One region of the Micrococcus sp. MS-ASIII-49 genome, then DNA from elsewhere that is predicted to be linked to it. Evidence: riboswitches for the same ligand, from Rfam matches in the RefSeq annotation. Region 1 holds a riboswitch; each other region holds the start of a gene.
What was found. Region 1 has a riboswitch for thiamine pyrophosphate ahead of SJ20_RS02330 (thiamine ABC transporter substrate binding subunit). Riboswitches for the same ligand answer to the same signal wherever they lie in the genome.
Positions count from the first base shown of each region.

Region 2: another riboswitch for thiamine pyrophosphate. It lies ahead of thiC (phosphomethylpyrimidine synthase ThiC); the one in region 1 lies ahead of SJ20_RS02330 (thiamine ABC transporter substrate binding subunit).
Region 3: another riboswitch for thiamine pyrophosphate. It lies ahead of SJ20_RS05530 (FAD-dependent oxidoreductase); the one in region 1 lies ahead of SJ20_RS02330 (thiamine ABC transporter substrate binding subunit).

Region 1 covers NZ_JXSP01000032.1:948-4,384, forward strand. Annotated here, with positions in the region: partial or broken gene SJ20_RS02325 (iron ABC transporter permease) at 1-526, opposite strand, end outside; gene SJ20_RS02330 (thiamine ABC transporter substrate binding subunit) at 526-1,590, opposite strand; TPP riboswitch at 1,657-1,762, opposite strand; gene SJ20_RS02335 (AI-2E family transporter) at 1,809-3,095, shown strand; gene SJ20_RS02340 (agmatine deiminase family protein) at 3,061-3,437, opposite strand, start outside.
Region 2 covers NZ_JXSP01000071.1:12,527-15,963, forward strand. Annotated here, with positions in the region: gene thiD (bifunctional hydroxymethylpyrimidine kinase/phosphomethylpyrimidine kinase) at 1-299, opposite strand, end outside; gene SJ20_RS05550 (membrane protein) at 373-1,530, shown strand; TPP riboswitch at 1,592-1,706, shown strand; gene thiC (phosphomethylpyrimidine synthase ThiC) at 1,703-3,437, shown strand, end outside.
Region 3 covers NZ_JXSP01000071.1:8,671-12,107, forward strand. Annotated here, with positions in the region: gene SJ20_RS05520 (thiazole synthase) at 1-644, opposite strand, end outside; gene thiS (sulfur carrier protein ThiS) at 648-890, opposite strand; gene SJ20_RS05530 (FAD-dependent oxidoreductase) at 887-2,056, opposite strand; TPP riboswitch at 2,050-2,180, opposite strand; gene thiE (thiamine phosphate synthase) at 2,202-2,945, shown strand; tRNA gene SJ20_RS05540 (tRNA-Arg) at 3,032-3,104, shown strand; gene thiD (bifunctional hydroxymethylpyrimidine kinase/phosphomethylpyrimidine kinase) at 3,301-3,437, opposite strand, start outside.

The DNA.
Region 1 (3,437 bases):
CCACCACGGACACGTTGAAGAAGACCATGGCCAGCACGACGGCGGTGGTCGTCTGGTCCAGCCCGGTGAAGCCGAGCGGTCCGCCGGGGGCGAGCAGGGCGCGGAACGCGACGCCGACCACCACCGTGGGCAGCACGAACGGCACGAGCACGAGGGCGCGGAGCACGGCCCGCCCCGGGATGCGACGCCGGTGCAGCACGAACGCGGTCGGCAGGCCGAGCGCCACCGAGACCACCGTGCCGGCGGCGGCCATGCCGAGCGTCTGGCCGAGGATGCGCCACGTGCGCTCGCGGGCGAGGGTCTCCCCGAAGGCGGTGAGGTCCACGGCGCCGGTGAACGCGTCGGCGTCGCCGCCGATCCCGCGCCAGAGCATGGCCGCCACGGGCCACGCGAAGAAGACGAGCAGGAAGGCGACCGGCAGGACGGCGGCCACCAGCCACCACGGGCCGAGCCCGTCCCCCCGGCCGCGGGCCCGCCGGCGCGGCAGGTCCGTGCCGGGGGCCGCGACCTCGGTGAGCGCGGACATCAGCGCCGGGAGGCCTCGGACAGGGCGGTCCACTCCTTCAGCAGGTCCTCGCGGCGCTCGTCGATGCGGGCGGGGTCCGGGGTGATGGCGTCCTCGACGAGCGGCGCGTTCTGCGCCCACTCCTCGGGCAGCTGCACCGACTCGTCGATCGGGTACATGTACATCGACTCGGGCAGGGCGGACTGGACCTCCTCGGTGAGCATGAAGTCCACGAACGCCTGCGCGCCCTCGGGGTTCTTCGCGCCCTCGAGCACGCCGGCGTACTCGACCTGCGGGGTGCAGGAGTCCTCGATCACCTCGGTCTCGGGGGCGAACGCGGGGGAGGAGGAGTAGGAGAGCACCACCGGGAACCGACCCTTGCCCTCGCCGCCGGAGAAGTCCGAGTTGTAGGCGTCGGACCAGCTGTCGGCGACCTTGCCCCCGTTCTCCATCAGGCCCCGCCACCAGTCCTGCCAGCCGTCGTCGCCGTACTTCTCCGTGGTGGCCGCGAGCAGCGCCAGGCCGGGGGAGGAGGCCACGGGGGAGGTGGCGACCGTCAGCTTCGCGTACTCGGGGTCGTCGAGCTGGTCGATCGAGGTGGGGGCCTCGACGTCGTGGGCCTCGAACCATGCCGGATCCGTGTTGAAGCACACCTGGCCCTGGTCCACCGGGGTCATGCGGTCCTCCACCATCCGGTCCTGCGCGGAGGCGGGCAGGTCCTGCGGGGTGTATTCGGCGACGACGCCCTCGCGGACGAGGCGGTGCGCCGAGTGGTCCTCCACGCCGTAGACGCCGTCCACGGTGGGCTCGTCCTTGGCCAGCAGGAGCTGGTTCACCACGCTGCCGGCGTCGCCGGGGGCCGTGGTCTTCAGGGTGTAGCCGGACTCCTGCTCGAACTTCTGGACGAGCTCCTGGGGCAGGTTGAACGAGTCGTGCGTCATGATCGTCACCGTCGTCGGCTCGCCGCCGGCGCCGGCGGCGGACGACGACGCCCCGTCGCCGGACGAGCCGGACACCGAACAGCCGGTGAGGGCGAGGGCGGCCACTGAGAGGGCGGCGAGGGCGCGGTGCGGGGTGCGGGACATGGCGGTTCTCCTCTGGGACGGCGGAGGGGCCGGGACGAGGCCGCCACCGGAATCCCGGGACGACGTCGACCGGGAGACTCGACTTCCTTCGCCGGTGCGGACCGGAGCAGGTTCGAGGGTCTGCGGCGGACCGCACTCTCAGCGCCGCGCGGGCGCTCCCCTGTCGATGTGGACTGGTCCCGACCCTACCCCGTCCGGCCCGCGCATAGACTGCCCGCGTGAGCGCCGCACAGCCCGCGGGGGTGACCCCGCCGCCCGCCTCGTCCAGCCCCGCCTCCGACTGGGACATCCGCCGCCCCCACCGCATGTGGCCGCGCATGCTGGTGATCGTCCTGACGCTCGCGGGCCTGGTGCTGGTGGTGCAGTTCTTCCAGGGGATCGCCTCCATCGCGGCGCCCGTCTTCCTGGGGCTGAACCTCGTGATCGTGGCCTACCCCCTGCAGGCCTGGCTCATCCGCCGGGGCCTGCACCCCGTGCTCGGGGCCGCCACCACCGTCCTGCTGGTCGTCGCGGTGATGGCCGTGTTCGGGGGCATGATGGTGTGGTCCGGCCTCGAGCTGGTGGCGGAGCTGCCGAAGTACGCGGACCGCTTCCAGCAGATCGTCCTGGACGTCTCGCACTGGCTCAACGAGCGCGGCGTGACCCCGGACATGGTGTCCCAGCAGCTGGCCTCGATCGACATGAGTGCCGTCACCGGGACGGCCGTCAGCGCCGTCACGAAGATCGCCACGAACGTCTACGCGGTCTTCGGCCTGCTCGTCACCGTGATCATGGGCATGTTCTTCCTCGCGATGGACTCGATGGACGTCGAACGCCGCGTCCGCCTGCTCAGCACCGCCCGCCACGAGTTCGGCCACGCCCTGGTCGAGTTCGCCCAGGGCGTGCGCCGCTACTGGGTGGTCACCACGGTGTTCGGCCTGATCGTGGCGGTGCTGGACGTGATTGCCCTCATGCTGATCGGCGTGCCGCTCGCGCTCGTGTGGGGCGTGCTCAGCTTCCTCACCAACTACATCCCGAACATCGGCTTCATCATCGGCCTGCTGCCGCCGGCCGTCCTGGGCCTGGCGGCGGGCGGCTGGTCCGACTTCCTGTGGGTGGTGGTCAGCTACTCGGTGCTGAACTTCGTGCTGCAGTCCGTGATCCAGCCCAAGGTGGCCGGCGACGCGATCGGCGTGATCCCCACCGTCAGCTTCCTCTCCCTGCTCTTCTGGGCCTGGGTCCTCGGCCCGCTCGGCGCCATCCTCGCGCTGCCCTGCACGCTGCTGGCCAAGGCCGTGCTGATCGACGCCGACCCGAACGCCCGCTGGATCAACGCGCTCATCGCCTCGGACCTGAAGGGGATGGAGCGCCGTCAGTCCTCGCTCCTGGAACGGCTGCGCCCGGCGGCCTGGCGCTCGGACGCGCACGGGAAGGACGAGGACCGCGCCCCGACGGACGGCGGGGACGACGACGGCCCCGCGACCGACGAGGTCACGGGCGGGGCTGGAGCAGCACCAGGTCGTTGAGCGCGCCGGCCAGCCGCAGCAGCGGCGGGGCGGGGAACGACAGCTGGGGCAGCCCCGGGTGCAGTGCCGCGCACGCGGCGGCCGCGGCCTCCTCGCCCGCGGCGTCCTCGAACGCCGGCCGCAGCACCGCAGCGCCCAGCGGCAGCGTGTCCAGGAGGGAGCGGGGGCCCCGCTCGGCCGGGTCGTACTCGGCGGGCTGCGCCGCCCCGGTCACCGTGCGCACGCGCAGGGGCCGGCCGGCGGCGTCGTCGGCGCCCTGCAGGAAGCGCAGCGCCGCCGCGGCGTACGGGTGCTCGGGGTGGAACCGGTCGCCGCGCCAGTGCACGGCGGCCTCGCCGTCGC
Region 2 (3,437 bases), on a different contig from region 1:
CGGGTCTCCTCGAGCCAGCCGGCGACGGCCCGCATGAGCTCCACCGTGCCGAGCATGCCGATCTTCACGGCGTCCACGGCGATGTCGGCGGCGACCGAGTCGAGCTGGGCGCGCACCACGTCCACCGGCAGCGGGTGGACGGCCTGCACGCCCTGCGTGTTCTGGGCGGTGATCGCGGTGATCGCGGTCATCCCGTAGCCGCCCCACGCGGCGATGGTCTTCAGGTCGGCCTGGACACCGGCGCCGCCGCCGGAGTCGGAGCCGGCGATGCTGAGCACACGGGGGACGGCGGAGGTCATGCGGGGGCTCCTTCGGGTCGGGGCGGATCGGCCGCCCGGGCCGGGCCGATCCCGCCCATGAGAATGTAGTCGCATGTCCCACGTCACAGAGAGCTCTCCCGCGCACCCCGGCCGAGCCGAGGAGTCGGCGCCGCTGCGGCCGACCTCCCCGCTCGGGATCGCCGCCACGTTCATCGGCACCACCATCGGCGCCGGGTACGCCTCGGGCAACGAGATCCTGCAGTACTTCGTGAGCTTCGGCCTCTGGGGCGGCACGGGGGCGCTCGTGATCGCCGGCGCGCTGTTCTTCCTGCTCGCGGTGATCGTGCTGCGGCTGGCGCAGAAGCTGCGGACCACGGACATCCACCGGATCGTGAACCCCACGACGTCGCGCGTGCCCACCTGGTTCGCGGACCTGTCCATCACCACGTCCCTGCTGGGGACGCTGGTGATCATGCTGGCCGGGGCCGGGGCGGCGGTGCACACCGCGTTCGGGCTGCCCTCGCTCGTGGGCTCGCTGGTGATGGCCACCGTCTGCGTGGTCTCGGTGCTGGCCGGCATCACGGGCCTCGTGCGCGTCCAGGCCGTGGTGGTCCCCCTGATCATCGTGGTCGCCGTCGGCGTCGCGGTGTGGGGGTTGGCGAACCCGGGGGCCGCGGTGGACGACGTCGCCGCGCTCGTGACCTCGTCCCCGCTGATCAACCAGTGGTGGCTCTCGGGCGTGCTGTACGTGGCCTTCAACATCCAGCTGGCCTACGCGGTGCTCGCCCCGATCGGCGAGGAGAGCTCCTCGTCGGGCCGCTCCCTCGTCGCCGGGGCCGGGCTCGGGGCCCTGGGCCTCGTGGTGATGGCCGGCGCGGTGATGGCCGCGATGACCGCCCACGCCCAGCTGATCGGCCGCGCCGAGCTGCCCATGGTCGAGCTGGCCGCGATGATCGGCGGCTGGGCCGCCCTGCTGTACACGGTCGTCCTGCTGCTGGCGCAGTTCACGACGGCGGTCTCGTGCCTGTACGGCGGGGTGGAGCGCATCGCCCTGCTGTCCTCGATGCGCCGCGTGCCGGGCTGGGTCATCGCCGTCGTCACGGCCCTGGCCGCCACCCTGCTCTCGAGCGTCGGCTTCTCCGACCTCGTGGGCACCGTCTACCCCGTCCTCGGCTACGCCGGCCTCGTCATCATCGTGATGCTGGTCGTGACGTGGATCGTCGAGCGCTCCACGGTACGCCGCCGGGCGGCCCGCGCGGCGCGCGCCTGAGCGCCCGGCCGCATGGCCGGACGGCGGACGGTGAGGCGCCGCGGGGGACGTGCTAGGGTCGCTCGCATCCCACGGGAGCCCCACGGCACGGGGCTGAGACCGGGCTGACGCCGCCCGGAGACCGTCTGAACCTGTCCGGGTCATTCCGGCGAAGGAAGAAGGAGCAGCGGCCATGTCCGTTTCCGAGCGCACCCCCCTGCCCGCAGCCGAGTCGACGGCCGAGGTCGTCGCCGAGGAGAACTACCCCACGCACCGTCTGGGATGGCTCGAGGACGCCGAGCACGGCATCCGCGTGCCCGTCACCGAGGTCCACCAGGACGACTCCCCCGACGGCACGCCCAACGCGCCCCTGACCGTCTACCGCACCATGGGCCCGGGCTCCGTGCCCGAGCGCGGCCTGCCGGCCCAGCGCGCCGAGTGGATCCGCGCCCGCGGCGACGTCGAGGAGTACGAGGGCCGCGAGCGCGACCTGCTCGACGACGGCCGCTCGGCCGTGCGCCGCGGCGCCGCCTCACAGGAGTGGGCCGGCGAGCGCCGCCCCCCGCTGCGCGCCAAGGAGGGCGCGCGCGTCACCCAGATGCACTACGCCCGGCGCGGCGAGATCACCCCGGAGATGCGCTACGTCGCCCTGCGCGAGGGCGTGGACGTGGAGCTGGTGCGCTCCGAGGTCGCGGCCGGCCGCGCCATCATCCCGGCGAACGTGAACCACCCCGAGTCGGAGCCGATGATCATCGGCAAGGCGTTCGCCGTGAAGGTCAACGCGAACATCGGCAACTCGGCGGTGACGTCGTCGATCGCCGAGGAGGTCTCGAAGCTGCAGTGGGCCACCCGCTGGGGCGCGGACACCGTGATGGACCTGTCCACGGGCGACGACATCCACACCACCCGCGAGTGGATCCTGCGCAACTCCCCCGTGCCGATCGGCACCGTGCCGATCTACCAGGCCCTCGAGAAGGTCGGCGGCGACCACCAGGCCCTGACCTGGGAGATCTTCCGCGACACCGTGATCGAGCAGTGCGAGCAGGGCGTGGACTACATGACCGTGCACGCCGGCGTGCTGCTGCGCCACGTGCCGCTGTCCGCGGACCGCGTGACCGGCATCGTCTCCCGCGGCGGCTCGATCATGGCCGGCTGGTGCCTGGGCCACCACAAGGAGAACTTCCTCTACGAGAACTACGACGAGCTCTGCGAGATCTTCGCGCGCTACGACGTCGCGTTCTCCCTGGGCGACGGCCTGCGGCCGGGCTCCGTGGCCGACGCCAACGACGCCGCCCAGTTCGCCGAGCTCGACACGCTGGCCGAGCTGACGGAGCGGGCGTGGGCGTACGACGTCCAGGTCATGGTGGAGGGCCCCGGCCATATCCCGCTGCACCTGGTGCGGGAGAACGTGGAGCGCCAGCAGGAGCTGTGCAAGGGCGCCCCGTTCTACACGCTCGGCCCCCTCGTCACGGACATCGCCCCGGCGTATGACCACATCACCTCGGCCATCGGCGCCACCGAGATCGCCCGCTACGGCACCGCGATGCTCTGCTACGTCACGCCCAAGGAGCACCTGGGCCTGCCGGACCGGGACGACGTGAAGACGGGCGTGATCACCTACAAGATCGCCGCGCACGCCGCCGACGTCGCCAAGGGCCACCCCGGCGCCCGCGACCGCGACGACGCGCTGTCCAAGGCGCGCTTCGAGTTCCGCTGGCGCGACCAGTTCGGCCTCGGCCTGGACCCGCAGCTCGCCGAGGAATACCACGACGAGACGCTGCCGGCCGAGCCCGCCAAGACCGCCCACTTCTGCTCGATGTGCGGGCCGAAGTTCTGCTCCATGCGCATCAGCCAGGACATCCGCAGCGAGTTCGGCGGCGCGTCCGAGCAGGCGCGGATCGCCGAGGCCGGCATGGCCGCCAAGTCCG
Region 3 (3,437 bases), on a different contig from region 1:
AGCACGGCGTCGCAGCCGGCCTCCATCGCCAGGGCGACGTCCGAGGCGGTGCCCACGCCGGCGTCGAGCACGATCGGCACGGAGGCGCGGGAGACGATCAGCTCCAGGTGTGCGCGGTTGAGGATGCCCAGCCCCGAGCCGATCGGCGAGCCCAGCGGCATGACGGCGGCGGCGCCGGCCTGCTCGAGGCGCAGCGCCATGGCGGGGTCGTCCGACGTGTAGGCCAGGACGGTGAAGCCGTCGGCGGCGAGCCGCTCGGTGGCCTCGAGGGTCTCGACGACGTCGGGCAGCAGGGTGCGCTCATCGGCGATGACCTCGACCTTCACGAGGTCGGTCTCGAGCGCCTCCCGGCCGAGCCGGGCGGTGAGCACGGCGTCCCGGGCGGTGTAGCAGCCGGCGGTGTTGGGCAGCACGTCGATGCCGAGGCGGTCCAGCAGCGCGACCAGGCCGTCACGGGTGTCCGCGGACCAGCGGCGCAGCGCCACGGTGGTGAGCGTGGTGCCGGAGGCGACGAGGGCGCCCTCGAGGGCGGTCAGGTCGGTGATGCCGCCCGTGCCCATGATGAGCCGGGAGGCCAGGTCGTAGCCGCCGATCCGCAGCGGCGGGATCGCGGGGGCGGCGGGCGGGGTGCGGTGCTCGGCCATCGCTCAGCCCCCCTGCACCGCGGTGACGACGTCGACCTCGTCCCCGGCGGCCAGCTCCCGGGTGGCCCAGGCCGACCGGGGCACGACCTCGCCGCCGACCGCCACGGCCACGCCGAGCCGCCGCCCGTCCGCGGCGGCGCCGTCCTCGCCGATCGCGCGCCCGGTGACGTGCGCGACGACGTCGCGGACGGTGGCCACGGCCAGCTCGGCGGGCTCTCCGTTGAGGGTCAGGGGGAGGGTGCTCATGCGATCTCCTTCAGGCGGGCGTGCAGCAGCTCGAGGATCCGCCCGGCCGCCCAGGGGGCGAGCAGGATCCCGTGACGGTGGAAGCCGGTGGCGACGACGGCGCCCGGAGCCTCGGGCACGGCGAGCACGCGCGGGGCGTCGTCGGGGGTGCCGGGGCGGGCGGCGGTGGTGATCTCGACCAGCTCGCACTCGCGGACGGCGGGCAGGATCGCGGCGGCGTCGGCGAGCAGGTCCAGCACGGCCCCGGCGGAGGTGCCGGCCAGGCCGTCCTCGCGGGCCGAGGCGCCGACCACGAGGGTGCCGTCCGCGCGGGGCACGAGGTAGACCTGGCGCCCGTGGACGAGGCCGCGGACGGTGCGGGTGATCAGGTGCGACTCCCCCGGCAGCAGCTGCTCGGGGCGCACCCGCAGACGCAGCACGTCGCCGTGGACGGGGCGCAGCGGGACCTCGACGGCGGTGGCCGCGCCGCCGATCCCGCGGTGGCCCAGGCCCGCGGCGAGGACCGCGCCGTCGGCGGTGAGGACGCCCCCGTCGGCCAGCGTGAGGCGCACCCCCTCGCCCTCCGGGCCGGCGGCGGTGACGCGTCCGGCCACGAACCGGGCGGCGGGTCCGGCGCCGACCGGGAGCGGGCCGCCGTCGGGTCCGGTCTCGGCGCGCAGGGCGGCGACGCAGGCGGCGGCGAGCCGTCGCGGGTCCACCTGATGGTCGTCCGGGGCGTCGAAGCCGGCGGCCAGGCCCGGGGCCAGGGCGGGCTCGGCGCGGCGCAGCGCGCGGACGGAGACGGGCTCGACCCGGCGACCGAGGATCGAGGCGTGCTCGAGCACGTGGTCCCAGGCGCGGGCGTCCGAGGGGTCCGCGGCCACGATCCAGGCGCCCTGTGCGAGGAAGCCCGTCTCCACATCGGTGAAGGCGGCGAGCAGGTCCACGAGGGCCGGGTAGGCCTCCCAGCCGGCCTGCAGCAGCGGGGCGAGGTCGTCCTGGCTGAACTGGGTCTCGGCGAGCGGCGCGAGCATCCCCGCCGCGGCGTGGGTGGCCCCGGCCACGGCGTGCGGGCGCCCGGCGGCGTCCAGCTCGGGGGCGATCAGGGTGACGGCGTGGCCTGCGGCACGCAGACGCACGGCGGCGGTGAGGCCGATGATCCCGGCCCCGACGACGGCCACGTGCACGGACCGGTCCTCCTCACGGCGGCATGACCCGCATCGAGTGGTGATGGTCGGCCGCGCCGGCGCGGTGCGCCCCTGCGGCCCTCTCAGCCCGGCGTGTGCGGCCCGGGCTCCCATGGAACAGCGGCCAGTCTGCCACAGTGGGCGCATGCACTCCCCCGATCCGCTCCTGATGACCGCGGCCGGCCGCGACGACGGCGGCACCGGCCCCGGCGCGCGCCGCCGCGCCCGCCTCGCCGCCTCCCGGCTGTACGTCTGCACCGACCTGCAGCGGTTCCTGCGCCCGGACGGCACGCTCGACACGGCCGCGTTCGCCGACTTCTGCGCGGCGGCGTTCCGCGGCGGGGTGGACGTGATCCAGGTGCGGGACAAGGCCGTGGACGTGGCGGTCGAGCTGGCCGCGTTCGCCACGCTCGTCCCGCTGGCCCGGGAGCACGGGGCGCTCTCGGCCGCCAACGACCGCGCCGACGTCGCCGCCCTGGCCGGGGTGGACGTGTTCCACACGGGCCAGACCGACCTGACCACCGCGCAGTGCCGCGCCCTGCTGGGCCCGGACGTGGTGCTCGGCCGCTCGTGCCACACCGAGGCGCAGGTGCGCGGCGCCCGCGCGGAGGACGGCCTGGACTACTTCTGCACGGGGCCGGTGTGGGCGACGCCCACGAAGCCGGGCCGGGCCGCCGTCGGACTGGAACTGCCGACCCTCGCCGCACGCCTGGACGCGGAGGACCCGGCGGGGGCGCGGCCGTGGTTCGCCATCGGCGGCGTCGACGCGGACCGGCTGCCCGAGGTCCGCGCGGCCGGGGCGGAACGGATCGTGGTGGTCCGCGCCGTGACGCAGGCCGAGGACCCCGAGGCCGCGGCCCGGACCCTGCGCGCGGGCCTGCCCGGCTGACGCGCCCCGCGGGGAGGTCACGGACGGGCCGTCCTGATGGTGTAGAGTCGACGAGTCCGCAACGCGCTCGACGCGTCGCGACCCCCGCCTCCGTAGCTCAGGGGATAGAGCGTCTGCCTCCGGAGCAGAAGGCCGCAGGTTCGAATCCTGCCGGGGGCACGAGCGAACAGAGCCGGACCCCCGTGGCGACACGGTGGTCCGGCTCTTCTGCGTTCTGCGGACCCGGACGCTCGAGCGGAGCGGGAGGTCCGGGTCACCGGCATTCGAGGCGGGAAATCGACCTCATAGGACGTCCCGAGGTGCGTATTCGCCGGATTTCCCGCCTCGAACGTGTCGAAGCCCGGAGGTCCCGCCCTCAGCCCCGCTGCGCATGACCGTGGTCGACGGGCCCGTGCCACGTCGGCCGCGAGGCGTCCCCGACCGCGAGCGCCTCCCCCGCCCGCATCGCGTCGGCCAGCCACGGCTTGGCCCGCTCGAGTGCGTCGTCCCAGC